DNA from 4 places in the Pantoea rwandensis genome. Region 1 is predicted to be linked to each of the others. Evidence: predicted binding sites of a transcription regulator. Region 1 holds the regulator's gene; each other region holds the start of a gene.

Region 1 (7,722 bases):
TGGCCGGTTCCGCCGAGGTTTGATATGCCACGGTGACATTCACCGCCTGTGCCTGAAACGCCATCAGGGCCAATGCTGCCGCCACTGCCGTTATTGTTTTTTTTACTGCCATCATCGTTCACCCCAATGTTATGTCGTGATGGCAGTTTCTCCAGCGGCTATAATTTCATAAAGGAATTAAAAATTATCCCTAATGAAAATCTGTTCTTAGATCAACATTGGGCAAGGATATGCGAAATATGCAAATGCAAAGAACGCGTAAAGACGGAAATATGTCACGCGCTCACATAACGACTGTGCTATTGATAGGCTTCTGATTTTTCACCTCTACTGGCGGTACTGAAATCCATGTCGATTGAAAAAGTTGCCCGTCTTGCTGGCGTGTCTAAAGCCACGGTTTCTCGGGTGTTGAACCAGCATCCCGGCGTGCGAACAGATACGCGAGAAAAAGTATTGGCGGCCATCAATCACTGTGACTATCAGCCCAATCTGCTGGCTCGCCAGCTGCGTACTGCCCAGAGTCATATGTTGCTGGTGTTAATATCAGACATCACTAATCCCTTCTGCTCACGCGTGGTACAAGGCATTGAAGCTGAAGCCGAAGCGCAGGGTTATCACATCCTGTTGTGCAATTCGGCCTCGCAGCTGCCGCGCGAAGCCGCTTATCTGGCGTTATTAAGCGGTAAAGTGGTTGACGGTGTGATCACTATGGATGCCGCCGCCTGTTTGCAGCAGTTAAAAGATTTGATTGGTGACGCCCCCTGGGTGCAATGCGCCGAATACGATCCAGCCATTCCCGCTTCTAGTGTCACCATTGATAATAAAGAAGCCGCATTTGAAACGGTGCGTTATCTGGCCAACAAAGGCCGCCGACGTATCGCGCTGGTGAATTGTGATATGCGCTATCTCTATTCACATCAGCGCGAAACGGGTTATCGCGAAGCGCTGGAGCAGTTGGAACTGAGTTGGGGTGGCGTGGCTTACGCGGAAAACATTTCGTGTGAAGCGGGCAGTGCCGCACTGCGTGAACTGCTGGCGCTACCGGAGCGACCAGACGCCGTGTTTGCGGTTTCTGATGTGCTGGCGGTTGGCGTGATCCATGCAGCGCTGGAAGCGGGATTGCGGGTACCAGAGGATTTGGCGGTAGTAGGATTCGATGGCATTCCCTTCACCAGCAGCCTCAATCCACCACTGACCACCATCGAACAACCGATGAATCGACTGGGTGCACGCAGTGTTCAGCTGTTATTGAACCGCATCCGCCAGCCGCACAGTGAAGTGGTGCGTGAAGTGTTACCCTGGAAGCGCGTTGAACGCGCCTCCAGTTAACTCAACGCCAGATCAGCAGTACACAGGCTGCCGTGAGCGCACCCATCGCCAGGTTGAAGATTTTCCACGCACGCGGGCTGCGCAACAATCGGCCAATCAGCGAACCAAATCCCATCCAGATAACACCGGATACCACATTAACCAGCGCCATGCCGATACTGATCGCAATCACGGAATGCAGATACGCGTCGCCTGCAAGGCTGAAGCTGGCCACCGCGCCCAACGCCATCAGCCAGGCTTTTGGGTTGATCAGCTGTAACAGACCACCCTGCCAGAACGGCATCTGTTTCACCGTGGCGTCTTCGGTTTCCAGCTTCTCGTACTCTGCGGTAGCAATTTTCCACGCCAGCCACAACAGATAGAGACTACCGGCAATCTTCAGCACCAGATGCAGTGAAGGATAAAGCAGGATCAAACCGCCGATGCCAAATGCCACCATCAGCAACATGACTTGCATACCAATCATGATACCAATGAGCAGCGGGATGGTGCGCAGGAAGCCAAAATTAGCACCTGAGGCGGTAAGTAACATATTATTGGGCCCTGGCGTGATGGCAGCGACCCAAAGAAAACCCAACATTGATAAAAAAAGACTCAGTTCCATGTAAATTCGGGTGCTCCTCACCCAGTAAAGCGGACAACCCATCGAAGCTATCAGCGAGTTATGCATCAGACAAGCCTTTACCCAAGCTATTTTGATCGCCTGAACGGCGAGCGATTCACTCCGCTGCGCGGATTCAGTAACGCGCATCTGCAAACCCTGCTGCCGCGCATACTGCGTCGGCGCGTAACCCTGCGTCCGCACTGGCAGCGACTTGATCTGCCTGACGGCGATTTTGTTGATCTCGCCTGGAGCGAAGACCCCGCGCAGGCGCGCCACAAGCCGCGTATGGTGATGTTTCATGGCCTGGAAGGAAGCTTTCGTAGCCCATACGCCCATGGTCTGATGCAAGCGTGTCAGGCGCGGGGCTGGCTGGCGGTGGTGATGCACTTTCGTGGCTGCAGTGGCGAACCTAATCGCCTGGAACGCATTTATCATTCCGGTGAAACCGAAGATGCGACCTTTTTCTTACACTGGCTGCAGCGCGAATGGGGCACGGTGCCAACGGCAGCAGTGGGCGTTTCACTCGGTGGCAATATGCTGGCCTATTTATTGGGCATGCAGGGCAATGATGTGCCTGTGGATGCAGCCGTCGCGATTTCGGCACCCTTTGCGCTCGAACCCTGCAGTGAAAAGCTCGATGCCGGCTTCTCTCGTTTCTATCAGCACTATTTACTGACCAAGCTGAAACAGAACGCCACGCGCAAACTGCTGGCCTGGCCTGGCACACTGCCGGTGGAACTGAGCCAGCTGCGGGCATTTCGCCGTATTCGTGAGTTTGATGATGCGATTACTGCACGGGCGCACGGTTTTCTGGATGCCAACGACTATTATCAACGTGCCAGCGCTATGCCGCTGCTCACGGGCGTGCGCAAGCCGCTGCTGATCATCCATGCCAAAGACGATCCCTTTATGACCGATGCGGTGATCCCGCAGCCGGAGCAACTGTCGCCTTCGATTGAATATCAGCTGACGCAAAAAGGCGGTCACGTTGGCTTTGTTGGCGGTACGTTAATGAAGCCGAAAATGTGGCTGGAACAGCGTGTGCCTGACTGGCTTTCAACCTATCTGGATGTGTGATCGTGATTATTCCCTGGCAAGAACTTGAAGTCGCAACACTGGAAAACCTGATTGAAACTTTCGTGCTGCGCGAAGGTACCGACTATGGTGAGCAGGAGCGCAGCCTGGAACAGAAAGTCGCCGACGTGCGCCGCCAACTGGAGCGCGGAGACGTTGTGCTGGTGTGGTCGGAACTGCATGAATCCGTCAACATTATGCCGAAAGGCGAGTTTCGCGGTTAATGCACCGCACAGTAATTCGTGGTAACAATGCTCATCGCCCGACTTCACAGGGAGTTCTGTTATGTCAGCCAGGCATCCAATCATTGCCGTGACCGGTTCCAGCGGTGCCGGTACCACCACCACCAGCCTCGCCTTCCGTAAGATTTTCCAGCAGCTGGATCTGCATGCTGCGGAATTGGAAGGTGACAGTTTTCACCGATATACCCGTCCAGAAATGGATATGGCGATCCGTAAGGCACGCGATCTGGGCCGCCATATCAGTTACTTCGGCCCGGAAGCCAATGACTTCGGGCTGCTGGAACAGACGTTTAAGCATTACGGAAAAACCGGGTTGGGTGAGTCGCGCAAATATCTGCACACCTACGACGAAGCGGTGCCGTGGAATCAGGTGCCGGGCACCTTTACGCCCTGGCAGCCGCTGCCGGAAAACACTGACGTGCTGTTCTATGAAGGATTACACGGTGGCGTGGTAACACAGCAGCACAACGTCGCCGAGCATGTCGATTTGCTGGTCGGCGTGGTGCCGATTGTCAATCTGGAGTGGATTCAAAAGCTGGTGCGCGACACCAGTGAGCGCGGCCATTCCCGTGAAGCGGTGATGGATTCAGTGGTGCGTTCGATGGAGGATTATATCAACTTCATCACGCCGCAGTTCTCGCGCACCCACATCAACTTCCAGCGTGTGCCAACGGTGGATACGTCAAACCCCTTTGCCGCACGTGAAATTCCGTCACTCGATGAAAGTTTTGTGGTAATTCACTTCCGTGGGCTGGAAGGCATTGCTTACCCTTACCTGCTGGCGATGATCCAGGGCTCGTTCATTTCACATATGAACACGCTAGTGGTGCCGGGCGGCAAAATGGGGCTGGCAATGGAGTTAATCATGACGCCACTGGTGCAGCGGCTGATTGAAGGTAAACGGATTGAATAATCCAGAAATTCTGTAGCGGCGGCCGTTTGGCCGCCCGCTTATGTTATCGCTCAATCACTTCGTAACTGTGCGTCATTTTCACACTATTGCCGAGCATGATCGCCACCGAGCAATACTTCTCCGCCGACAGATCGACAGCCCGCGCCACTGCTTTATCGCTTAGCGCGGTGCCGCTAACGATAAAATGCAGGTTGATGTGCGTAAAAATACGTGGCGCTTCTTCACGGCGCTCGGAGGTGAGTTTCACCTCGCAGTCAGCCACATCATTTCGGCCTTTCTGCAGGATCGATACCACGTCAATCGCGCTACAGCCGCCTGCTGCCATCAAAACCATCTCCATCGGGCTTGGCGCTTTGTCACCCGAGTTACCGTCCATTAATACCTGATGGCCAGATGAGGATTCTCCGAGAAAGGTCAGCCCTTCCACCCATTTCACTCGTGCCTGCATTATTCTTTCTCCTGAAGTGGCGGTTTTGCCGCCAGAGTACGCTTTCACTTGATAAACAGCAATCCAGACTCTTCCGCCTGTTGCTGAAGCGAGACAACAGAAGACAGCTTGCAAAAGCTGTGCTACAAACAGTGCTGAAAATATTTTCGTCATCACAGACGAAGGCGGGAAGAATCAAAAGCGTAGCTTAAGAATCACCCGGAAATAATTTTCCTTTACTGGAAGCGCTCTACGATTACACCGCCTGACAGGGAAAACTGCCCCCTGTATTTTGGGCACGATTACAACAGAGGATAATAGCGAATGGTTCTCGGCAAACCGCAAACAGACCCTACACTCGAATGGTTCCTGTCCCATTGCCATATTCACAAATATCCGTCCAAAAGCACGCTCATCCATCAGGGTGAGAAAGCGGAAACGCTGTACTACATCGTGAAAGGTTCCGTTGCGGTTCTGATCAAAGATGAAGAAGGCAAAGAGATGATCCTCTCCTACCTCAATCAGGGAGACTTCATCGGCGAACTCGGCCTGTTTGAAGAAGGCCAGGAACGTAGTGCCTGGGTACGTGCTAAGACTGCCTGCGAAGTGGCTGAAATTTCTTACAAAAAATTCCGTCAGCTGATTCAGGTAAACCCGGATATTTTAATGCGACTTTCGTCGCAGATGGCGCGTCGTCTGCAAGTCACCTCCGAGAAAGTGGGCAACCTTGCCTTCCTCGATGTGACGGGCCGTATCGCGCAAACACTGCTTAATCTGGCGAAACAACCCGATGCGATGACGCACCCCGACGGGATGCAAATCAAAATAACCCGTCAGGAGATTGGTCAGATCGTGGGTTGCTCACGCGAAACCGTGGGTCGTATCCTGAAAATGCTGGAAGATCAGAACCTGATCTCCGCACACGGTAAAACCATCGTCGTCTACGGCACCCGCTAATTTCTTATCACCCACGGCGTGATGGCAACATCGCGCCGTTTTTGTTTGCGATGAGCTGATGTGGCGCCGAATCATCTATCATCCTGAGGTCAACTACGCACTGCGGCAAACGCTGGTGCTGTGCCTGCCTGTGGCACTAGGCTGGCTGTTTGGCGATCTGCAAAAAGGCCTGCTGTTCTCATTAGTTCCTGCCTGCTGCAACATGGCGGGTCTCGATACACCACATAAGCGCTTCTTTAAACGCCTGATTGTGGGCGGCTCACTGTTTGCTACCGCCAGTTTCCTGATCCAATTTCTTACCAGTGACGCCATTCCGTTACCGCTGATCCTGTTTGTGCTGCCGCTGTTGATTGGCGTGACCGGCGAAATCAGCCCGCTGCACGGCCGCTTACTGCCCGCTACGCTCATTGCTGCCATCTTCAGCCTCAGCCTGGTGGGCCGCATGCCCATGTGGGTGCCGCCTCTGCTGTATATTGGTGGCACGCTGTGGTACGGCCTGTTTAACTGGTTCTGGTTCTGGCTGTGGAAAGAGCAGCCAATGCGCGAAACCCTCAGCCTGCTGTATCGGGAACTGGCGGATTATTGCGATGCCAAATACACCCTATTGACGCAGCTTACCGATCCCGAGAAAGCGCTGCCGCCGTTGCTGGCGCGTCAGCAAAAAGCCGTTGACCTGATCACCACCTGCTATCAGCAGATGCACATGCTCTCTGCCAGCCGCGATAACAGCCACAAGCGCCTGACGCGGGCTTTCCAGGTGGCGCTTGATTTGCAGGAGCACATCTCGGTGAGCCTGCACCAGCCGGAAGAAGTGCAAAAGCTGGTCGAGCAGAGTCACGCTGAAGCAGTGATCCGCTGGAATGCCAAAACCATCTCTGCGCGCCTGCGCCTGTTGGCCGATGCCATTCTCTATCATCAGTTGCCCGATCGCTTCCACATGGAGAAGCAACTGGGTGCGCTGGAAAAAATCGCGCGCCAGCATCCTGATAACCCGGTGGGCAACTTCTGCTACTACCACTTCAGCCGCATCGCCCGCGTGTTGCGCACGCAAAAGCCGTTATACACTCGAGACTTGATGGCGGATCGCCAGCGTCGCCTGCCGCTGTTCCCGGCGCTGCGCAGCTACCTATCGCTCAAGTCCGCCGCATTGCGCACCGCCGCGCGTATCTCGGTGATGCTGATGTTCGGCAGCGCGCTGGCGCTGTTCTTCAATATCCCCAAGCCTTACTGGATTCTGATGACCATCATGTTTGTCAGCCAGAATGGCTACAGCGCGACACGGGTGCGTATCCAGCACCGTGCGCTGGGCACCTTTGCCGGATTGCTGATCGCCGCAGGATCGCTACAGCTCGACGTCCCCGAATCGATCACCCTACTGTTCATGCTGGCCATCACCCTCGCCAGCTACCTGGTCACGCGCAAGTATTACGGCTGGTCGATGATTGGCTTCACCGTGACGGCGGTGTATTCACTTCAGCTGTTGTCGCTGAACGGGGCGCAGTTTCTGCTGCCGCGCATGATGGATACCCTGATGGGCTGCCTGATCGCCTTTGCCGGTATGATCTGGCTGTGGCCACAGTGGCAGAGCGGATTACTGCGCAGCAACGCGCATGATGCGCTGGAGGCTTATCAGGAAGCCTTGCGGATGTTGCTGGGGCCGGAGCAGTCTCCTGAAAAGCTGGCGTATCAGCGCATGAAGGTCAATCAGGCGCACAATGCGCTCTTCAACTCACTGAATCAGGCCTCAAGCGAACCGGGCTTCAACGCGCAGTACCTGAAAGATATGCGCATGTGGGTGACCCACAGCCAGTTCATTGTGGAACACATCAACGCGATGACGATCCTGGCGCGTGAGCACACCATGCTGACGCCGAAGCTGGCGGAACGCTATCTGCAATCCTGTGAAATTGCGCTGCAGCGCTGTCAGCAGCGGCTGGCGTATGATGGGCCAGGCAATGACAGCAATATTCTGGAAGCGCCGGAGAATATGAATGAAGGGCCGGTAACGATTGTCGAGCAGCATGTGAAGCGCATCCTGCAACACCTGAATGTGATGCACACCATCTCTTCACTGGCGTGGAGCCAGCGACCGCATCACGGCCGCTGGCTGAAAGTGTTACGTCCGAAGGGCTGATTACGCCGCCAGCACTTTCTCAATCGCTTTGGCGAAACGCGC
Region 2 (7,722 bases), 1.3 Mb from region 1:
AATGTTCACCTGTCTGGCGGCGTCGGCATCGGCGGTGTTCTGGAGCCACTGCAGGCTAACCCAACCATCATCGAAGACAACTGCTTCATCGGCGCACGTTCTGAAATCGTTGAAGGCGTGATCGTTGAAGAAGGTTCAGTGATCTCCATGGGCGTTTACATCGGTCAGAGCACCAAAATCTACGATCGTGAAACTGGTGAAGTGCATTACGGCCGCGTGCCAGCGGGTTCAGTGGTGGTATCGGGCAACTTACCGTCTAAAGATGGTAGCTACAGCCTGTACTGCGCCGTGATTGTGAAGAAAGTGGACGCTAAAACGCTGGCGAAAACCGGCATCAACGAACTGCTGCGCACCATCGACTAAGTCAGACTTGAGTCAAAACATCCGCCAACGGGCCTGTATTCAGGCCCGTAATTTTTTCTTTACACTCTTGCCTTAACTACCTGCTTCGCGCCGCGAATTATCTGGTGCGTTTATTTTTCAAACAGTTCATAATCCGCGCCAGTTAACTCCGGTCGCGCACTGTTCATCCCGGTTTTTGTGTCTACAGTTGATTAAGTATGCCGTAAGCGTTCCGGTTGCTGCGTATCTGCCGCATCCCGAATGATGATGATAGTCCTGCGCGCTCACCCACTCTTAGATGGAATATAAACGCTATGTACGACAACCTGAAAAGCTTAGGTATCAGCTCTCCTGAAGACATCGACCGTTACAGCCTGCGTCAGGAAGCCAGCAACGACATTCTGAAAATCTATTTCCGCAAAGACAAAGGTGAATTCTTCGCCAAAAGCGTGAAATTCAAATACCCGCGTCAGCGTAAAACCGTTGTGGCCGATCACACCAGCCAGGGCTATAAAGAAGTACAGGAAATCAGCCCGAACCTGCGTTACGTGATCGATGAACTGGACCAGATCTGCCAGCGCGATCAGGTTGAAGTCGATCTGAAGCGCAAAATCCTCGCCGATCTGCGTCATCTGGAAAACGTGGTATCGAATAAGATCGCTGAAATTGAATCCGATCTGGATCAACTGACCCGCAACGGTCGTTAATTTCCCTCCGCGTTCCCAGGGCCAGCTTATGCTGGCCTTTTTTTTGCCTTGTTTCAGTTTTATCTGGGCCTGTTTCACCTATCTGAATTCATAATCCCTGGCTAGTATCGGGTTATGTCTGACTTCAGGTATAACAAAAACTATGCAATTCGCAGCCATCATCTCAGGACAGCGCGGTCTGGATGTTCATATCGCCGGTGACCTCGCGCAAAAAATTCTCTCAGGAACGCTTAAAGCCGGTGATGTTCTGCCCAGTGAAGTGGAACTGTGCAGCCACTTTGGCGTCAGCCGAACGGCCGTGCGTGAGGCGCTCAAACTGCTCTCTTCGAAGGGATTAATAGAATCGCGCCCCAAGCTCGGCACACACGTTCGCGACCGCACATACTGGAATCTGCTTGATGTGCAACTGCTGGAATGGATGCAGAGCATCGAATCTACGGCAGAGATGTATCAACAGTTTCTGGCCTTCCGTGAGGCTATCGAACCGCAGGCCGCCAGACTGGCTGCACTTCACGCCACGCAGGCTCAACGCACCGAACTTTCTCTGTTATTCCGCGAAATGATCGCTGTATGCGCGGCGAGTACATTCGATCTTGCTCGCTGGCTTGAGGCAGACAGTGCCTTTCATCGCCTGATCTTTCACTCAACGGACAACTGTTTTTACATCCCGTTCGGTAATTTGCTGGAAACCATCTTTAAATGCTTCTTTACCTGGCCTTCCAGCGCACAGGATATTTTTTTGGACGAACACCGTAAGATTTATGAAGCGATCATGATTGGTGATGCCGATGCTGCGCACAGGGCATCGATGAGTCTAATGCTTAACAGCACGCAGCCTCGGATATAACCTTCCCATCACCGATACGTGGGTGGCCGCGATAACAACCACACATCACGCAGCGCTTCTCTTTCCGCTCCGCGCGCTGCAGGGCTGGTATTGGCCGTCGATTGCGTTTCGATCGCGCGATGGATCCAACGCTGATAGCGGTCGCTGTTCAGGCTGTTATCTGTGAGCGTAAGAAGCGGAATCAAGCGCAGACTGACACGATCGCGATTTTTCCATGGCCAGGTTTTGCTGCTATCACTGAAAGGTGCCATGTAATCCAGCGCACTCAACAGCGAACCACCCTGCTGATGATAGTGCCAGAGATCGCCGGTTCCGCTTCGCTGTGACAACTGCGCAAGGCTCGTCAGTGCCTGCAAATTGAAATAGCTATAATGGAACGAGCGCGTGCGCGCCAGTTCCAGTGGCTGCGTTCCGTCCGCACGAATTTGCCCGGCGATTTTATCCTGAGCTAAAACCACCATCTGCTGAATGACCTGAGGTTGATACAAATACCACGCGATGCCCGCCACCTGAGCCGCATACCAACTGCCATGGTTATTGGGCGCATCACGCTCGCCTTGTGCCAACTGACTGTGCAATAGCCAGTCGAGATAATCGCTAAACCATGCCTGCAGTGCAGCCTGATCCTGTTGGCGCCAGCCGGGCGAATCCTGCAGTAGCTGCAGTGCATCCACTATGCGCGTGGCAAAGTAACGCCCATCCAGCACGCCGGTGTGGCGGCCCTCAGCCTTACCTGGCACGCCCTGAGCATAATTAAGATTGGGATTCATGCGGGTGGCGGGATCGATAAACCAGCTGCGAATCATCGATTGGGCTTTGGCTGCATAACGGGTTTCGCCGGAGAAATACCAGGCAAGCGCCAATGCCTGCACGTCTGCGGTGAAACGAGCCAGACGCACACCATCGCTTTGATCGTTTTTACTCGCCGGATTGACCGCACCATCACGACGTTCCCATGGCAAGCCATTGGGCTTGTCGGGATTCGGCCACCAGTAAGCACTCAGGCTGAGATAATCATGGCGGGAACCGCTGGGAGGTAACATCCCTTTCTGCGTCACGCTGGGATTGGGCTGTTTAAGCGCGCGATCGGCAGCCTGCTTGAGTTGCTGCCACGCCTGCTCAGTCTGTGGCGCAGCCTGATGATTTTGCAGCGCAGTTCGCGTCTGTTGCATCTCTTCGCCAGATAAAAAGGCCAGCGAAACGGCTTTGGCATGACAGGTCGCGGTCACCAGCAAGCCGGCCAACAGCCAGACCAGGCGCACATTCAATCGGGACATCTTCCTCTCCTGGCCATGCTAAGGGCTAGCTCTGTTCATCCAGTTGCAGCGCCACATACAGCAGCAATCGATCGTCAAAATTGCCGAGGTTCAATCCGGTCAGCTCGGAAATGCGGTTCAGGCGATACTCGAGCGTATTACGATGGATAAACAGTGCGCGTGCCGTGGCGCTTGGCTGCACGTTATGACTGAACCACGCCACCAGCGTACGCCGCAATAATCCATTATTATCATTGGCTTTGAGTTTCGCCAACGGACGCGCCAGTTCATTCGCTTGCCAGCCACCGCGTAGGCTATCCAGCAGTACGGGTAGCACCAAATCCTGATAGAAGAAGCTGCGCTGTTCCGGCATGCGCTGTTTACCCACCATCATGGTGGTGCGCGCCGTACGGTAGGAACGCGCAATACTGCCGGGACCGGTAAAGAAATTACCCAGCGCGATGCGCATTCGCACCTGCCCACTCTCTTTCATACGCTGTAATAACTGATCCACGCGACGGCGATGATCGTCTTGATCGTAACGGCCGTGGGCGTTGAGCGCCGGTTTCAACACCACCATTTCAGTGAGTGAGACGATAGCAATCAGGTTGTCACGATCCGGCGTTGTCAGTAGTGTTTGTAACTGCTGCAATTCCGACATCGCACTGTCAACGCCAAGCTGACCGCTGTCGACTTCCACCACCGCCACCACGCGCGGTTGATTGAGATCGATGCCCAGGCGCTGCGCCCACTCGCTCAACGCCGGTGAAAGCGTATCGCTACGAATCAGGTTCAGCACCAGCTCTTCGCGCAAACGGCTATCCTGCGCCAGCATGTGCAACAGCCGCGCTTGTTCCAGCATCATTTCGGCGGTCATACACACCAGTTCACCGTAATGACGCAGCGCTGCCGGCTGACCGGTCAGGCCAATTACACCGACAATCTCACCATCAATACGCAACGGCAGGTTGATGCCAGGACGCACGCCGTGCAGATGTTTCGCCACGGCCTCATCAATGTCCACTACCCTTCCCTGCGATAACACTAGCAGCGCACCTTCGTGCAATTCGCCAATACGCTCACGATCGCCGCTGCCAATAATACGGCCGCGTGCATCCATCACGTTGACATTACTGTCAATAATTTGCATGGTGCGGGCAACAATATCCTGAGCCAGTCGCGCATCGAGATGATAGGTGGCCATCAATCACTCCAGAGAAAGGGAAGAATTGACAGAATACGCATCCCACGCACGCCTGGCATTGTGCAACTGCACATAGCCGGATAGAGAATACGGGAATTGCGGTAGGCGTCACATTGCGAAACGGACATCTGCACAATGTGGACCACACTAAAATGGTGTTGATGCTAGCCAATGGCGCAGTTCTGCTGACAAAAACAAAAAAAGGCGAGCCGAAGCTCGCCTGTACTCAATTATCTAAGACTTACTGCATCAGCAGATAAAGGCTGCTGTCACCACGCTGCACGTTCAGGGCCAGCACAGACGGTTTGGTGTCGAGAATTTTGCGCAGTTCACCAAGGTTGGCAATCGCCTGCTGGTTAACGCCCATAATCACGTCACCTTTCTTCAGACCAATACGCGCTGCAGCACTGCCCGCCTTCACATTATCCACGCGCACGCCTTTCTGGCCGTTGCTGTCGATATTGCTCAGGTCGGCACCTTCAATGCCAGTGTAGATAGTGGCGGACTGCACTTTTTCCTGCGAACTCTGCTGCAGTTCAACCGTGATAGTCACCGGTTTACCGTCACGTAAAAGACCCAGCTGCAGTTTGGTGCCCACTGGCAGTGAGCCCACTTCTGCACGCAGCGCGGCAAAACTGGTCAACGGTTTGCCATTCATCGACACCACGACATCGCCGGCTTTAACACCCGCTTTTGCCGCTGCTGAGTTAGGCAGAACCTGGCTAACAAAGGCACCACGCTGGGCATCGACTTTCATCGCTTTCGCCAGCTCCGAGTTTAACTCGGTACCCATAATGCCCAGCTCGCCACGCTTAACCTGGCCATACTCGATCATCTGCGCCGTCAGGTTTTTCACCATCGCACTTGGGATAGCAAAGCCGATACCGATATTGCCGCCGTCTGGTGCCAGAATCGCGGTGTTAATCCCGATCAGCTCACCGTTCAGGTTCACCAGCGCACCACCAGAGTTACCACGGTTGATGGCGGCATCGGTCTGGATGAAGTTCTCGTAGTTCTCGACGTTGAGGCCGCTACGACCCAGTGCAGAAACAATACCGGAGGTCACCGTTTCACCGAGGCCATACGGGTTACCGATCGCGACCGTGTAATCACCGACGCGTAAGTCATCGGAGTCAGCGATCTTAATCGCCGTCAGGTTCTTCGCGTCCTGCAGTTGAATCAGAGCGATATCAGACTGCGGATCTTTACCAATCACTTTGGCGTCATAGCGACGGCCATCGCTCAGCTGCACCTGAATTTTGGTGGCGTTATCCACCACATGGTTGTTGGTGACGACATAGCCTTTATCGGCATTAATCACGACACCCGAACCGAGCGCACGGAATTTTTGCTGTTGGGTGTTGGCGCCGCCGTTGTCACCGCCCTGGCTACCATCACCGCCACCCTGGCACATTGGCGAGCTTTGGAATGGCGAACCGTCCTGGCAGAATGGCGAGTTATCACCAAAAAATTGCTGGAATTGCTGCGGCATGCGTGGGGTTTTCACCGTGGTGCTGCCTTCAACGCTAATACTCACCACGGAAGGCATCACTTTTTCCAGCATCGGCGCCAGGCTTGGCAACTGTTGGTTCGAGGAGGAAGCACTTTCCGCCGCGAAACTGACAGGGCTCAATGCCATGCCCAGACTAAGCGCCAGCGCACTTAACATTAATGTGCTTTTTTTCATTTGTCTGTGTCTCTCTAAGATTTACGGCCAGACCATTGCTGTGGTCGTGATGGTGAGATTAAGTTTTTAGCGCGAAGTTCCTAATGAAGTTTTGGGCAAAGGTAAAAATTTATTCTTCATCTTTACAAAACTCAGCTTATTCCACGGCCATCAAACGACGATACTCATCCCACGCATAATTGTCTGTCATCCCGCTGATATAGTCCTGAATCAACCGCGAACGATAATAACGCTCCCACAACAAGCGTTGATATTTATGCTCGACAATCAGTGCCCGCATCTGCTGCTGATAAGCTTTTCGATGTTTTCCTGAAAGCTTATGAAACAGTCGCGTTTCAATCGGATATTTCGGCAGAAAATCGTCGTTCATCAGCGTAGTAAATTGTTCATAATCCAGCAACATTAATGACTGATAGATTTCCAGCAGCCCTTTTATCACCCGATAGCCTTGTAATTCGAGCTGTTCAACTTCTGGATGATTAAATACCTGCTGGCGCGCCACGGTTTTAAATAATTTCAACAGACGGCCTTCATCACCGTCATCTTCCAGCAGCGCATGATTGAAATTCCCTTCAAAAATAGCCGGAAGGTTATCGACAAAACGGCGCACGGCATGGCTAACCAACACATTTTGCACGTTAACTCGTAATGACATGAAAAATTGATCGCTCAGGCTACGGCGTTTTTTCTGGTTGGCTTCCTTCCATGCCTCGCTCACTGTGCGACTGAACGCATCACCACTATTTACCGTCCCCCAGGCTTTAAGCAGAGACTTATACAAGGTCTCAACATCAAAAATGTCTTTTTCGACCGCGTCATCTAAATCGGCAATACAGTATGAGATATCGTCAGCGGCTTCCATAATCCAGGTAAGTGGATAGCGATGATGCTCTTTAATATGGGTGGCTGCGCGTAAGTCAGCCACATATTCACGTTCGGACAAATAAAAACCCGGTTTTTTCATCAGCACGCTAAATTCTGCCGGCTTATCGCCCTGCCACCATGCGGGGGCAGTATATTTTAAAATACAGGCCACCTGCGCATAGCTAAGATTGAGCTGCAGCAGCGTATGCACCAGGCGAATTGCCTGTGCATTGCCTTCGAAGTGGCACAAATCCTGACGAATCATTGCATTTAGCTGGTTAAAATCGGCGCGCTGATGCTCATCTGCCACGCCCGCCACCAGCGGGTCCACGAGTTCAAGAGGCAGGTTGTCGTCAAACCAGTCATTGATGGCGGCTTCACCAAAGTGACCAAACGGCGGATTACCCACGTCATGCAGCAGGCAGGCCATCTCAATCAGACTCTCAAACGCGCCTTCAAACTCATCCAGCCCGTAATGTGCCAGTCCGCCGCCTTGCGTTTTCAGGTATTGCAGGATCTCTTTGGTGATATAGCGCCCGGTTTGCTGCACTTCCAGCGAGTGGGTCAAACGCGAACGCACCGCTGCATTACGCTCCAGTGGAAATACCTGAGTCTTTTGTTGCAGACGGCGGATCGCGGCAGAATTGATGATGCGGCCACGGTCACTCTCAAAGTGCCGTGTAATAAAGTATTCGCCCTCAGGATCTTTGCGGCTGGTATAAGGGCGGGTGAAACTGATCTTATTTTTGAAATTGATCGGCGCCATCATTACCCCTTATTTTTTGGTGAATTCATCCTCTGCCAGCCATGGTAGA
Region 3 (7,722 bases), 750 kb from region 1:
GCAGCAGCAGCAACAGCACAGTTTGCGTCGCCGGATCGTCACCGCTCCAGCGGCTCAGCAGACGCAACGAGCGGCCATACAGCCAGCATACCGCCACGCCAGCGACCAGACCGCCGACCGCCACTTTGAGGAACTCCACGCTGGCACCACCCCAGGTAAACACCATGGTGCCCATCGCCACCGCGACCGCAAACTTCAATGAAACCAGGCCAGATGCGTCGTTCATCAGGGCTTCACCCTGCACAATCGACATGATCTTTTTCGGGATACGCCCTTCCCCGACGATGCCGGAAAGCGCCACGGCATCGGTAGGTGACAGCACCGCAGCGAGCGCGAAGGCAGGGATCAGTGGAATACCCGGCACCAGCCAGTAAATCAGATAACCAATTCCGACCACGGTAATCAGCACCAGCACCAGCGCCAGGCCCATGATCTCGCGTCCGTGGTGCAAGAATTCGTTAATCGGCGTTTTCCAGCCATCGGCAAACAGCAGCGGCGGAATGAACAGCACGAGGAACAGTTCGGGGTCAAAATCGACATGCAAGCCAAAGCTCGGCACGGCCAGCAATGCACCAGCGGCAATCTGCACCAACGGCAGGGGAATTTGGAACGGCAATATGCGCGCTGCCACGCCGGAGAGTGATACCACCAGCGTCATAATGAGAATGGTAAAGAAGATTTCCATGCTTTCCTTAGGCGAATCGTATTTATTCAAGCGATGTTGTTGCGAAGGAAAGTGTAAAACAAAACGCCGCCCGAAGGGGCAACCCTGCGTGCGGCGTGGACCAGAAAGAGACTTATCTGGAAATCAGTGGTTATAAAAGTTAAATAGCCCAGCCACCGGCATAGAAAGTCACCAGCGCAATCGCAATCACTACGGTCCCGACATTCAGTTTGCGCCACTCACCCGCAAACACCCGACCGATCACCAACGAACCAAAGCCGAGCATGATGCCGGTCACGATGTTGCAAGTCAGAACGATGAACACGGCAGTGACCAAACCCGACATCGCATCGACAAAGTCATTGAAGTCAATCTTCGCCACGTTGCTTAGCATCAGCAGGCCAACGTACATCAACGCTGGTGCCGTCGCGTAGGCCGGCACCAGATAGGCCAGCGGAGACATAAACAAAATCAACAGGAACAACAGACCGACGACAATCGCCGTCAGTCCGGTTTTGCCGCCTGCGGCTGTGCCAGCAGCTGATTCGATATACACCGCCGCAGGCGAAGCGCCGACCAAACCGGCGAACAGGCTGCTGACGGAGTCGGTGGTCAACGCGCGACCGCCGTTAATGATCTGACCGTCTTTATCCAGCAGATTCGCCTGGCCCGCCACGGCACGGATGGTACCCGTCGCATCAAACACTGCGGTCATGACGAGCGCCAGCACGCTTGGCAGTACCACTGGTTGCAGTGCACCCATAATATCAAGGCTGAACATAGCCGATTGGCCGTTGGCATCCTTCAGGCTCGGCATAGCGAACAGCCCCTGATAGGTCACCGCCGGATCAAAGATCAGACCCACCACTGAAATCGCTACGATGGTCAGCAAAATCCCGCCTGGCACACGACGTTTTTCCAGACCAAAGATGGCCGCCAGCCCGATCAGCGCCATAATCACCGGGAACGAGGTGAAGTGGCCGAGTGCCACCGGCAAGCCCGGCGCAGGGTTCTTCACAACCAGGCCAATGCCATCGGCCGCAATCAGCAGCAGGAACAGGCCAATACCGACTCCCGTGCCGTGCGCCACGCCCATCGGCAGGTTACGCAAAATCCAGGCGCGAATCCCGGTGACCGAAATCAACGTGAACAGCAAGCCCATCAGGAATACCGCGCCAAGGGCAACCGGGACGCTAATGTGCTGGCCCAGCACCAGGCTAAACGCGGTGAAGGCGGTCAGGGAAATCGCACAGCCGATCGCCATGGGCAGGTTGGCCCACAATCCCATGATGATCGAACCAAAGCTGGCGACCAGGCAGGTCGCTACAAACACGGCAGTCGGCGAGAAGCCGGCTTTACCCAGCATACCCGGAACGACAATGACGGAGTAAACCATGGCTAAAAAGGTGGTTAGCCCCGCCAAAATTTCCTGACGCACGCTGCTGCCGCGTGCCGAGATGTTAAACCAGGCGTCCAGTTTTCCACTGGCCGGGCGTGAATCGCCAGACATAGTAAATCCTCTGCGTTTTTTAAGATGTAATGAGCCCCACGGCCCGCGTTTGCGCATCATCCTGGTGAAGGTATCTCAGTGAGAAAAGAGGCAAACGTTTACGTAGCCGCGTATTCCAGGTCGTAAAAGGGGACACGGGAAAAGGCAAACGATTATCTGGCGTTTGCTATGGGGTTTTCAACTACTAATCGATTATCAGGCAGGATAAAGCGCAGACTGATGCGGATTAACAATGTGGTTACACTGCTTTAGGCGAAATTTAAGAGAGTGGAACTGGCTGGAAAGTATCGATATTTTTCCATTTATCGCCAAATTTTTCCTCACCAACGGCACCAAACGTATGTGGGTGCGGCGAGTTGAAGCGATGATCAACTTGAGGCCCAGCAAAGGCCCGCCCGAAGAGCAAAGCGTCCGCGCCATGGACGGCGCGGCCGATCTGCATGGATGCGTTATTCCTTTGCGATCGGGCGGGCCTTTGTTGGGCATGGCACCCAACCCACAGCGATCCGCGCTAACCTTAGTGCATTAATTGAACGTGATTGCCCCGCCCTGCTCAATCGCACGTTGCCACGCAGCACGCTGCTGCATCGCTTCCAGCCAACGCGCGGTGGCGGGCATCTCTTGCAACGATCCCCGCATCTGCAGCGCCAGCAGCGGGAAACTCATCTGCACATCGGCGAGGCTAAACCGAGAACCGGCGAAATAACGATGCTGACTAAGATGCTGCTCAATCACGCCACCGTGCAGCTTCAGCTGCTTATTCAGCCACGCCTTCTGAATCCCTTTGCTCAACGCCATGCCTGCCGGACGTAAAATCCATGGCACCGGCTTTTTCCCGAGTTGCCCAAACACCAGCTTCATCACCAGCAACGGCATCAGCGACCCTTCCGCGTAATGCAGCCAGTAACGCGCCTGAATCTGCTCATCCTCATCCGTGATAGCAAACAAGTGCTCGCGGTCATATTTTTGCAGCAGATATTCCAGAATCGCCCCTGACTCGGCGATCACGCGATTGCCATCGGTCATCACCGGCGACTTCCCCAGCGGATGAATTTTCTTTAATGACTCTGGCGCCAGCAGCGTGTCCTCGCGCTGATAACGCTTAATTTGATACGGCACCGACAGCTCTTCCAGCAGCCACAACACGCGATGCGAACGGGAATTTTCCAGATGGTGAACGGTAATCATGCGGTTTTCCTTGCCGGTCAAAGTCTCCCGGCAAGTATAGCGGATTAACCTTTGTGCTCGTCTTGCTCTGGATCGAGTAACACCGCCCCCGAACCTTGCTCTGCCAGACGGTCACCGGGATTGCGCAGTGGACAATCACGCATCGATAAGCAGCCACAGCCAATACACCCATCCAAATCGTTGCGCAGCCGCGTCAGGGTCTCGATACGCTTATCCAGCTCTTCACGCCAGTGCTGCGTCAGCGCATCCCACTCCTGCGTCGACATACGCTTGTTGGCCGGCACGTGCATCAAACTGTCGCTGACAGTCGCCAGCGGAATGCCGATGCGCTGCGCAATCTTGATAATCGCTACACGGCGCAGCACATCGCGGCTGTAACGCCGTTGATTGCCGCCATTGCGCGAACTAAAAATTAAACCTTTGGTTTCATAAAAGTGCAGCGCGGAAACGGCCACGCCGCTACGTTTCGCCACTTCACCCGGCGTTAACACCGGTTTTGGGTAATTGCGTTCTTTTTTCATTTAGGGCCTTTACCTCAAGTTAACTTGAGGAATTATACTCGCACACCATCAAAACTTCGAATTTCAAACCCGATAAACCTTTCAGAAGGATGAGGCTATGATGCAACAGGAAATCATTCATTCACTGACACACTGGATCGATGAAAATCTGGATAAGGCCCTGTCGATCGACGAAGTGGCAGCAAAATCCGGCTACTCAAAATGGCACCTGCAGCGTATGTTCCGTACCGTGACGAAACAAACGCTGGGTGGCTATATTCGTGAGCGCCGCCTGACTCTGGCCGCTGAAGCGTTACGCCAGACCCAGCGTCCAGTGTTCGATATCGCGATGCAATACGGTTACGATTCACAGCAAACTTTTTCGCGCGTATTCCGCCGTCAGTTTTCCCAGACGCCGACCGCCTATCGTCACACCATGCGCCGTCAGGCGATGATTCAGCGTCCGCGCCTGCTGAGTTTCGATTGCAGTGAAAACATGAACAGCTTTGCCCAGCGCACAACCGGCGAGTGCTGCCCGGTTCAGTGACATTCTGCGCGCCCTTCACGGGCGCACCTTCCCGCTTTGCCTCTGCCATCTCCCCCGCTTCGATAAAAATCTTTCTACCATACCAGGTATAAATTTTGTTCAAACTTTCAAATCGAGTGATATAATGTGACCCAAGTCACAGATTTACCCCCGCGTAAGACGGCCAGAAGGGCCTCCCTGACCCTCCTTCTTTGCCGCCAGTGATGTCCAATCGATGTCAGGGATATTACTGATTTGAAGAGGTTTTTGCAGATGGCTACGTTAACCACCAGTTTAATCGTCATGCGTTGGGAGCTGCTCAGCGCCATCATGATGTTCTTTGCCAGCACCATGAAAATTAAACTGCGTCAGAACAGTCACCACGTGATGGCACTGATGTGCGGCGGTATTGGTGTAGGCATGTCATGCTGGTTTGTCACCGGCCTGCTCGGCATTACCCTGAGCATGGAAAATCTGCACAATTTCATGGAAATCTCCAAAAACGCCTTCGTTGAAGTGATGAGTCAGACGCCTGCTGATTGGCCGATGCCTTAATCGCAGCCAATAAAAAACCCCGCTTAGCGGGGTTTTTTATTTTGCTGTGTGATACTCAAATTTTCTTCAATACGGCTGGAATAGCGACTTCCGGCACCGTCACACCCGGTATCTGCGTACCGCGGCGGTCTTGAATCCACATATCACCCATCATCTGGTTTAATCCACGGTCCAACCCGGTCACCAACCCGGCACCTGGCGTAAACGTCAGCTCGCCAAAGTAAATCCGATCACCATCGATGTACCAGTCCACACGCACATAATCAAAATCGCTCGCCAGGGTTTTACTCAGCGCCAATGCGTGCTGTAACTGCGCCATTTGTGGATTCACATCCAGCCCGGTATCGCGAATTTTGTGGTACGCCTCATTGAGGTTGTTCACATAAAAATTCATCGACAGTAACGGGTTACATCGGTTGTAAATCACCTGCAGCACATATTCAAAGCTGCCGTCACGCTTGTTGAACATGTGAAACTTGTAATCAATCGGCGCGGTTTTACCATCACCAATGTACTGCTCCACCAGGATACGCGGCTTGATGTAGCGATAGTGAATCTCACGCGCTTCATTAGCAAAGTCGGTCTTCAACCAGCGATGGCAGTCACTGATAATTTTCTGCTTCTTTAGCGCATCCGGCTCTTCCAGCAGGATTTCCACCATGTTGGAGCCGTGATTGGGCTTAATCACCGTGTTCTTCCAGCTCGGCAGCGTATGCAGCGAGTGCGGGTCGCTGGTCTCATACACCAGTGGGATCAGGTATTCGCTGCCCACTTTCTCGGCGATGTATTCGCGCACCGAATACTTATCCGACAGGCGGCCATAGATTTGGTAATCGCCAAAAACGAATTTCCGGTACAGCACCTTCTCATTAAACACTTTCGGTTGACGCAAATTAGGCAGTTTGCGGAATTTATGAAAGTAATAGATGCGGTCCTGGTAAGCCCAGGGCATCTTCTTGATGAAGTACTGGACACTTCTTCTGAGTTCATCTTTCAACTTGAGCATATCGGACCTCATTTGTAGGTTTTGTAGTTGAGTGAGGAAACTTGAATCTTCTGAATGACGCCGTTATTGAAGAAGTAATTCATTACGGTGAGGGACAGAAGTTCAGAGATGAAGACGCTCCAGGCGGCACCCATGATGCCGTAGCCCTGGATCAGCCACCACGACAGCGGCAGACTGATCATCATCAGGCAGATAATCTTCTTCAGCAGATAGTTAAATCCGCCCTCTTTCACCATGTAGCGATACGCTACGGTCCCCATTGCCGAAAAGCAGGTCGCTAACGACAGTAACGTAATGAGACTCCCTGACTGTGTGTACTCGTGACCATACAAAGCGATGATGATTTGCTCGCCATACAGCGCGATCACCGCTAACAACAACAATGAAACACCCATGACATAGCCGTTCAGCCGCGCAGTGAGCTTGATGGCGGCTGCTCCGCGCTCCCGGAAGATCTCCGAAAAGCAGGAAGTGATGATGGCAACCGGAATGAATATCCAGGACGCCGAAATGGTATTGGCGGCAGCAAACAGACCGAGATCGCGAGCGGAGGCAATACCCGCCAGAAACATCTGAGCGGCCTTAACCTGCACGGAAATGAAGATGCTGGAAATGGCCAACGGTAAACCGGCGTACAGCAGATAACGCAGGTAGGTATTGCGCTTCTCCTGCGGTGGCGCCATGTCCTGATTTTCGCGGTAAAAGTTAGACCGTTTAATGACGTACGGCACCAGCGTGACCAGCACAATCGACAGCGTCAGCCACAAGGGATTGAGATGCAGCCAGGCAATGGTGAAACTCAGGGTAAAGCCCAATAGCAGACCCACCGAGTTAGCCACCGTGTTAAGTCGGGAAGCCAGACGTGCGTTGTTATAGACGCTGAACGTATCCTGCGTCACAAATACGGAGGAGATAAATGAGGCCAGGGCAAATGCGAGGAAATTTTCCTGCATGTTGTACCACACCCAAATCAACACCGGGATGGAGGTCAACAGCAATAAGACCAACCGCAAGGTGCGCGCCACCGCCATCAACCGCAGGCCTTTCGGCGCGCTCTTGCTGATGCGTTTGAACAGGATGGTTTCGGTACCGAAAATCGCTACGGTCTGCACCATCGAAAACAACGAGGTTGAAAACGCCATCTGACCGAAGATGGTCGGACCAAATGACTTAGCCACGTAGGAGGTCACAAATATGACGCCGAACACCGAGACGATCTTCTCAGACATCATCCAGGCGGCATTAGACATTACGCTCAATTTCATCGACTGATCCTTAGTATTACTTACAGCAACTGCCTTTCGCTAAAACGTCCTTGAAATGAATTAACAAGCGCTCAGTGGGCCTGACTTAAATTAATAACTTCAAACCAAACTGGTCCGAAAAATGAGACTCCCGTCAGGATTCTTTGAATGAATTCAGGAAAATTCCGATTAAATCTGGTGCGAAACTCTGCGGATGTAAACGATTTCAGCCTAAATTCGAAGCAAAGGTTTACTGGCACACCCTGTGATTTTCATAAACAGGTTATGCCGTATTTCCAATGATTGTAGTATTTTTCTGCATTTGGGATGAAATGAATCTATATCAAAAACCCAAAGCCAGGAAGGCGTTCAATGGCATTCAGAATAAAATAAGATTTATCCCATGATGATATTTATTCCAAATAACTTAATTTAGACCTCGCAATTCTAATCGCGCACTTTAATACTGCATTAATACTCTTTTTGCAGTGCCAGATATTAATACAGTAATTCTCATCCATTAATTGAT
Region 4 (7,722 bases), 1.8 Mb from region 1:
CTTTTCACGCAGAACATCAATAATTTCAGCGTAATGCGCTAACCCCGGATTAATACGATTGGCGACCCAACCCGCTAAAGGCAGACCATCGCGTGCAATGGCATCGGCGGTCAGTAAAGCATGGCTAATGCAACCTTCCTTAATGCCCACCACCAGGACGACCGGCAGTTGTTCCTGTTGAACCCAACTGGACAACGGTTGCAGATCATTCATCAAACTGCGCCATCCACCGGTGCCTTCCACCACTACCCGCGCAGCCTGACTTTTTAACTGCTCAAGGCAGCGGCTCAGCAACGGATAATCCATTCGCACCGATGCGCTGGTACTGATTTCATCTTCTTCCAGCGTAATGGGATTCACCGCAGGGTACGGCAGTTCAAGACCCGACGCCTGCTGCAACAGCAAAGCATCCTTATTACGCAACCCGTCAGGCGTGTGCTGTGCACTCCTGGCAACAGGTTTGTAGCCTGCGGCACAGAGACCCGCTTTGGCAAAACACTGCAGCAGTGCGCGTGACACGACGGTTTTACCCACCGCAGTGTCGGTACCGGTGACAAAGATTGTTTTCACCTTACTCCTCCTTCGTTGAAGCGATGTGTAACCTGCGAAGAAGGCAGTTTAAGGAAATGTCTCGGATGGCAGATTGCGTTAGCGCAAACTTAAGGCGAGCAGTGATTAGCCCTGCAACAGTTTTACCAGCAAATGACCGCTATAAAGTGAGTCTTTGATCAGCGCGGCGGCACCAAAAGTACCCGGATCGCTAAAGCTGGTAGGGGCAAGTTGGATCTCATGACTGTACGCGGGTAACGCCTGCTGACGAATAGTGCTGCTGACTGCAGGAAACAGCACATCAGCGGCTTGATTAAGCGGAGAACCAATCAGGATTTGTTGTGGGTTGAAGATATTCACCATCATTGCCAGCATGCGACCAATGTGGTGGCCCACCCCGGCAATGACGTCACGCGCCAGCCGATCGCCTTGCTGTGCAGCGGCACATAAACTGGCGATGGTCAGGGGTTCACAATGCAGCAAACTGTCGGGTTGCGAAGACAAACGCTGTGCAGCCAATTGCAATAAACTGCCGGTGCTGGCTACGGTTTCCAGACAGCCATGATTGCCGCAGTAACACTGCTGGCCGTAAGGATCGATCTGCGTATGTCCAATTTCTACCAGCGCACGACCACGTTTGTGCAAAAGTTGGCCTCCGCTGATCACGCCCGCGCCTACCGTTTCATCAATCACTATCTGAATCACATCCTGCGCACCGCGCGAAGCACCGAACAGCGCTTCGGCCAGCGTCCAGGCGGAGATGTCATGTTGCACAAATACGGGTAAACCCGTGAGCGAGGAAAGTGTTTCACCTAACGGCATTTCCTGCACATCATAGCCCGGCATGCGATGCACCACACCCGATGCCGCGTTAATTAAACCGGGTAAGGTGATGGCAATCGCGGTAAGACGCTCAAGTTTGTTTTGATGGCGGACGAAGAACTCATTGACCCTATTCTGCAGTGTTTGCAGCAGCGGCTGGTCAGCGCTGGCAGGCAGGGGTAAACGATCTTCCTGCAACGCACGGCTGCTAAGATCGCGCAGCGTCAGCGTGATCTGTCCCGGTTGAATTCGTATGGCAAGATAGTGCCAGGCGAGCGTATCCAGAATCAAACCAATGGCCGGGCGCCCTCGGCTGCCCGGCTCCTGGAATTCAGTTTCCTGCACCAGATGCGCATCGAGCATTTCCCGCACGATTTTGGTGATGCTGGCGGGCGCCAGCTGGGCACGTTTAGAAAGCTCAATACGCGATATCGGGCCGTAATGGTCAATCAGTCGGTAAACCACGCCTGCGTTGGTCTGTTTTATTTGGTCAATGTGGCCAGGCTGACTGTCCAGATTCACGCCCTGCTCCCGGATATTTTCGCGCTTCTAAATAAACAGCAGCTATGGTGATGCAGATTGGCAGGCAGCGTCAAATATTTGATTAGAAATGTGATTTATCGCACATAAAGATCGGGCCATTGATCATCAGACGATTTAAATTTCGGCATTCTGCATCATCAATTGCATCATATTCTGCATTTGCGCAGTGGGTTGCCGCGTGGCTGACCAGACCAGCCAGACTTCAGAAATGGCATCGTGCTCTTGCAGGGGAATCCACACCACATCAGCCAGTCGCGCACGCCGAAATGAGGCCGGCAATATGGAAACACCCAATCCGGTTGCGACCAGACCGAGAATCGTCATCGCCTCGCCCACCTCCTGAGTAATAAAGGGTTTGATTTGATAACGGTGCAGCAGCGCCAGTGTTTCCCCGTACAGCGCGGTCCCCCCCTGTGGATCAAAAAACACGAAGGGCTCGTTGGCCAGTGCCTGAATGGAGATCGATTCGGCATCCGCCAGCGGATGTGCCCAGTGCACCAGCGCGCACAACGGCTCGCGTAGCAGTACCCTATGCTGTAAATCGCCTGGCAGCGGTGTGTTGCGCATCACACCTAAATCCAGCCGACCTTCGTGCAGCGGTGCTAACTGCTGACGCGTGTTATTTTCCTGCATCGAAATGTGCACTTCCGGCCAACGCTGACGAAATTGATAAAGCGCATCGGAAACCAGACCGGTGAAGGGTGCGGAAGAGGTGAAACCAATGCGCAGCTCGCCTTCCTGTCCACTGTGCACACGCGCAGCCCGACTGGCGGCTTGTTCAACCTGCAGCAGAATGACGCGCGCATCCTGTAAAAACAACTGACCGGCAGGTGTGATCTGCACGCTGCGATTGGTTCGGGTAAACAGCTGTGCGCCAATCTCCTGCTCCAGCTGCTGGATCTGTTGGCTGAGCGGCGGTTGGGAGATATTTAGCCGCTGTGCCGCGCGGCCAAAGTGCAGCTCCTCCGCAACGGCGATGAAATAACGCAGATGGCGCAACTCAACATTCATACTTTAAACGTCTCATTTGAGATTATTAATATATTGTACAACCTATTCCCATTTTCCTACAGTAATCAGACCGTTTCTCATCTAAGGATATTCCGTGAGTCGCTCTTCCCAGGCAGTGACAATTCATGAAGACGAGTTGTCCGTTCAGCCTGCTTCAACCGTCGCCCCCTCAGAATGGATTGAGCGTGGTTCACCGCAGTTTATGCGTGTCACTCTCGCATTATTCTCCGCAGGGTTGGCCACCTTCGCACTGCTGTATTGTGTTCAGCCGATTCTGCCCGTGCTGTCGCAGCAGTTTGGCGTCTCTCCCGCTGAGAGCAGTATTTCACTGTCACTCTCCACGGGATTGATGGCGCTGGGCTTGCTGGTGACCGGCCCGCTATCCGATGCCATCGGGCGTAAATCGGTGATGGTCACTGCCTTGATGCTCGCTGCCATTTGCACCCTGATTTCGGCCACCATGACCAGCTGGCAAGGCATTCTGATGATGCGTGCGCTGATTGGTTTGTCTCTTAGTGGCGTTGCAGCGGTCGGTATGACCTATTTGAGTGAAGAGATACATCCCCGCGTCATTGCCTTCTCCATGGGTCTGTATATCAGCGGTAACTCCATTGGCGGCATGAGCGGTCGCTTGCTGACCGGCGTGCTAACCGATTTCTTCTCATGGCGTGTGGCGATTGGGGTGATCGGTTGCTTTTCGCTGGCGGGCGCACTGATGTTCTGGAAGATTTTGCCGGCGTCACGTCATTTCCGTCCCGCCTCGTTACGTCCGCGCAGCTTGTTGATTAACTTCCGGCTGCACTGGCGCGACAAAGGGTTACCCTTCCTGTTCGCAGAAGGTTTCCTGCTGATGGGCGCGTTTGTGACGCTGTTTAATTACATCGGCTACCGTTTGTTGAGCGCCCCCTGGTCGTTGAGCCAGGCGGTGGTGGGCCTGCTGTCGGTAGTTTATCTGACCGGTTCTTGGAGTTCTCCCAAAGCGGGCGCGATGACCAGTCGCTTTGGTCGTGGTCCGGTGATGATTAGCGCCACGGCTATTATGCTGGCCGGACTGTTGCTCACCGCCTTTCATTCTCTCTGGCTGATACTGCCCGGTATGATGCTGTTTACGGCGGGCTTTTTTGCCGCGCACTCTGTTGCCAGCGGCTGGATTGGTCCGCGCGCGCGCCGCGCCAAGGGCCAGGCCTCGTCACTCTATTTGTTCAGCTATTACGTGGGTTCCAGCGTGGCGGGCACGCTAGGCGGTGTGTTCTGGCACAGCTATGGCTGGACGGGCGTGACACTGTTCATCACTGTGTTGCTGTTGCTGGCCTTGTTCGTCGGCTGGCGTTTGCAGTGCCGAAAACTGTAATACCTTTCATCTAAACAACGGGGCCGCTGCGCCCCGCTTCTCGTTTAAGCCGTCAGAATCGCGCTTTCAAATAGTCCCACTTAAAACAAAACGACAATTCGTCGCTATAATCCATTTTATTCCAACAATAGTTAGATTTTCTTTTTTCACAGCAATGAGGACGTTAGATGCAACTCTATTATTACGTCGATAAGCATGCAGGCTATAACGACAACCATGTGGTACATGCAACAGGCTGCCCGTTCCTCCCTTCTGATGGTGCACGGCGCTTTCTCGGGACTTTCTACACGGCCACTGCCGCCATTCAACAAGCCCGTAAATTTTATTCCAGTGCGATGGGATGCGAGCATTGTTGTCCGGTGGCGGTAAAAAAAAGCCTGACCACTCAGCATAGCGTGGCGCTAAAACACATGGTGCAACTCTGATAATGCTGGTCTGACAATCGCGTAGCGCTTAAGGCGTGATGTTAAGTACGGCTGTCACATCGTTCTCATAAAGAAACAGCCGACTTCCTCATCACGGGATCGTAAAGCGCTACGCCTTGATGGTTCTTGCCTGCTTTCACCCTTTAGCCAAAAAGCAAGAATTGATAATAACCTCAGGCTATTAACCTGGCCTCCAGCGATAAAAAATATTCAGGAATAAAAACGGTCTATATGGTTTTCATCCGCTCATTAATGCTCCACAATAGCCCCAATTTGTGATGCAGGTCACTTAACCGGGCTCGTTTCGCCCCCTCACTCGCTGTCAGATCGATTTGAACCCCATGCAACCAACTACCGTCTCACGTAAAACAGCCTGGCTACGCGTTGTGCTGCTGGCGATTGCCGCCTTTGTTTTTAATACCACTGAATTTGTCCCTGTTGGCCTGTTGTCGGATATCGCGGCGAGCTACGCCATGAAGACCGCCGATGTCGGTATTATGCTGACCATTTATGCATGGGTCGTTGCGCTGTTATCCCTGCCGTTAATGCTGCTGACGCGTAATATTGAACGCCGCCTGCTGCTGTCGGTGTTGTTCATTCTGTTTATCGCCAGCCATGTGCTTTCGTCCGTAGCATGGGATTTCACCTCGCTGGTGATTTCGCGCATCGGCATCGCACTGGCGCACGCGGTGTTCTGGTCGATTACCGCGTCACTCGCGATTCGAGTTGCACCGGCTGGCAAGAAAACCCAGGCGTTGAGTATGCTGGCAACCGGTACCGCATTGGCGATGGTGTTGGGCGTGCCCATTGGCCGTATCGTTGGGCAATATCTCGGCTGGCGCACCACTTTCGGCATGATCGGCTTGTCAGCGTTGGTACTGTTGATTTTGCTGGTGCGGATACTGCCACGTCTGCCGAGCGAGCACACTGGCTCACTGAGTAGCGTACCGATGCTGTTCCGCCGTCCGGCGCTGGTGGCAATGTATATTCTGGTGACGCTGGTGGTTACCGCGCACTACACCGCTTACAGCTACATCGAACCCTTTATGCAGGTGGTCGCGAATGCGGATGAGAACTTCACGACCTTACTATTGTTGCTGTTCGGTTCCGCCGGGATTATCGGCAGCGTGCTGTTCAGTACGCTGGGCAACAAATTCCCCTCAGCGATGTTACTCGCCGCAATTGGCATCATCACGCTGAGTATGGGGCTTTTGCTGTTTGCCGCCGTGCGCCCGGCAGCCATTTCGCTGCTGTGCATTTTCTGGGGCATGGCAATGATGATGATAGGCCTGGCGATGCAGGTTCGTGTGCTGTCACTGGCACCGGATGCCACTGATGTGGCGATGTCATTGTTCTCAGGCATTTATAACATCGGGATTGGTGCGGGTGCCCTGTTGGGTAACCAGGTCAGCCTGCATATGAAAATGTCGGATGTGGGTAACGTAGGTGGGTTAATTGGACTGGTTGCGTTGTTCTGGTGTATCACCATCTTCCGTCGGTATCCGCAACTCCGCTCTAACGGATAATTCGCTTTACGACCAGGGGCACACATATCGGTGCGCCCCTGCGCCATTCTTTGCGCTTTGGTGATTAATTATAAATTACCGCTGTGCCATTTAGCTTGTTGTTGCCAGAGGTCGAAGTGATGCGGAACGACTTTGCTCCGGCAGCACTCGCTTTCTCCGATAGCTGATGCTCCAGTGAAGTCAGGTTAGTGCTACCTGATGCACTGACCACACCAATTTGCTGCTGGTTCAATGGTGCCTGATTCACTAATTCGGCAGCCATGCTACCAAACGCGATGGATGACAGTGCGACTGCGGCTAATACCATTTTGATGCTTTTCATGATCGTCTCTCTTATGCAGATGAAAGGGGTCGGCTGAATTAAGTTAACAACCGTTAATTAAATGCTAGCGCCGAAGCGGGTATCTCGTCAATCATTTTATTAACGGTCATTATTTTATTTGGAAGTGGCGTGATTATGGGCTTTAGCGCCCTTTTTCACTTATCGATACGAGTGTTGTGCCGCAGGTAAAGCACAAACGGGCAAAGTGAATGAGGGAGAATGTCGGCTGCGCTTGCATATTTAGTTAGCGATCGGTAATTTAATCACATGTTCTTCATACAGTGAGGTGTCCCTATGACGCAAATGACCGACACGCTTAATCGCAAAACGCGTGGTCGCCCCAAAGTATTTGATCGCAACGATGCGCTGGATAAAGCATTAATGTTGTTTTGGGCGCACGGTTATGAAGGCACCTCGTTGTCAGATTTGGTGAACGCGACGGGGGCGAAAGCGCCGACGCTTTACGCGGAGTTTGAGAATAAGGAAGGCTTGTTCCGCGCAGCAATGCAGCGCTATATCGACACTTTCAGCGCGCAGCGTCAACAGGTGCTTAACGATGAAACACTCGATGTCAAAGCCGCGATTGAAGCCTATTTCCGTGCCACTGCAGCCTGTTTTACCGAGTGCGATAAGCCCGCTGGCTGTTTCTTTATCTGCACGTCCAGTGCGCTCTCTTCAGGCTCAGACGAGATTGCACAGATGCTGGCTAAGCAGCATCATGCGCAGGAACGGGCTTTGCAGCAATTTCTGGATGGCCGGCAGCAGCGCGGTGAATTGCCGCAGTGTGCCAACAGCGGTACGTTGGCCAGCTATCTGGCCTGCGTGTTGCAAGGCATGTCGGTGCGCGCCCGTGAAGGCGCAAGTCGTGACGATCTCGATGGAATAGTCGATACGCAGATGGCCATCTGGCCCGCTCTGGCAGGCTACTGCGCGTTAAATGCGTCATAGCATACTGACCCGTGATGTTTTCTCATCCTGAAGTCAGGTGCGACCTCCAGGCCGCCCCTGACTTGCACCAAAGTGCCATGTTTGAAAGCCTTACGGCATAAAAAACATCGGTTTCAACGCCTGGCTGATCGGGCTATTGTTCACATTCGATGGCATCAGATCTTTCATGGATGCCCACCAACGCTGGCACACTTCGGTGTTTGCGACCGCCTCCCAACGCGCTTC

What was found. The regulator CRP, encoded in region 1, controls carbon source genes, mostly activating them, when cyclic AMP is high. The targets are predictions, from matches to a motif close to ATGTGANNNNNNTCACAT.
Region 2: LH22_RS18000 (CdaR family transcriptional regulator) is a predicted target of CRP. The motif match lies at 4,453-4,470, and genes of this name have one in related genera.
Region 3: LH22_RS00580 (YjcB family protein) is a predicted target of CRP. The motif match lies at 4,534-4,551, and genes of this name have one in related genera.
Region 4: mlc (sugar metabolism global transcriptional regulator Mlc) is a predicted target of CRP. The motif match lies at 1,982-1,999, and genes of this name have one in related genera.

Annotation. Positions count from the first base shown of each region.
Region 1 is NZ_CP009454.1:872,944-880,665, reverse strand. It holds gene tauA (taurine ABC transporter substrate-binding protein) at 1-115, opposite strand, end outside; gene LH22_RS03915 (LacI family DNA-binding transcriptional regulator) at 349-1,329, shown strand; gene LH22_RS03910 (LysE family translocator) at 1,331-1,933, opposite strand; gene LH22_RS03905 (hydrolase) at 1,994-3,010, shown strand; gene LH22_RS03900 (YheU family protein) at 3,013-3,231, shown strand; gene LH22_RS03895 (phosphoribulokinase) at 3,293-4,162, shown strand; gene LH22_RS03890 (OsmC family protein) at 4,206-4,610, opposite strand; gene crp (cAMP-activated global transcriptional regulator CRP) at 4,914-5,546, shown strand; gene LH22_RS03880 (YccS/YhfK family putative transporter) at 5,605-7,680, shown strand; gene argD (bifunctional acetylornithine/succinyldiaminopimelate transaminase) at 7,681-7,722, opposite strand, start outside.
Region 2 is NZ_CP009454.1:3,906,908-3,914,629, forward strand. It holds gene dapD (2,3,4,5-tetrahydropyridine-2,6-dicarboxylate N-succinyltransferase) at 1-363, shown strand, start outside; gene LH22_RS17985 (DUF3461 family protein) at 657-1,049, shown strand; gene LH22_RS17990 (FadR/GntR family transcriptional regulator) at 1,192-1,896, shown strand; gene LH22_RS17995 (alginate lyase family protein) at 1,905-3,173, opposite strand; gene LH22_RS18000 (CdaR family transcriptional regulator) at 3,199-4,356, opposite strand; gene degP (serine endoprotease DegP) at 4,598-6,043, opposite strand; gene dgt (dGTPase) at 6,180-7,673, opposite strand.
Region 3 is NZ_CP009454.1:126,619-134,340, forward strand. It holds gene LH22_RS00550 (Na+/H+ antiporter) at 1-685, opposite strand, end outside; gene LH22_RS00555 (NCS2 family permease) at 825-2,174, opposite strand; gene LH22_RS00560 (hypothetical protein) at 2,434-2,616, opposite strand; gene LH22_RS00565 (glutathione S-transferase family protein) at 2,700-3,362, opposite strand; gene soxR (redox-sensitive transcriptional activator SoxR) at 3,407-3,883, opposite strand; gene soxS (superoxide response transcriptional regulator SoxS) at 3,981-4,409, shown strand; gene LH22_RS00580 (YjcB family protein) at 4,662-4,943, shown strand; gene LH22_RS00585 (ATP-grasp fold amidoligase family protein) at 4,999-5,949, opposite strand; gene LH22_RS00590 (polysaccharide biosynthesis C-terminal domain-containing protein) at 5,958-7,214, opposite strand.
Region 4 is NZ_CP009454.1:2,664,162-2,671,883, reverse strand. It holds gene bioD (dethiobiotin synthase) at 1-570, opposite strand, end outside; gene mlc (sugar metabolism global transcriptional regulator Mlc) at 676-1,893, opposite strand; gene LH22_RS12215 (LysR family transcriptional regulator) at 2,029-2,925, opposite strand; gene LH22_RS12210 (MFS transporter) at 3,020-4,276, shown strand; gene LH22_RS12205 (hypothetical protein) at 4,444-4,701, shown strand; gene LH22_RS12200 (sugar transporter) at 5,043-6,227, shown strand; gene bhsA (multiple stress resistance protein BhsA) at 6,292-6,549, opposite strand; gene LH22_RS12190 (TetR/AcrR family transcriptional regulator) at 6,844-7,497, shown strand; gene rhaM (L-rhamnose mutarotase) at 7,588-7,722, opposite strand, start outside.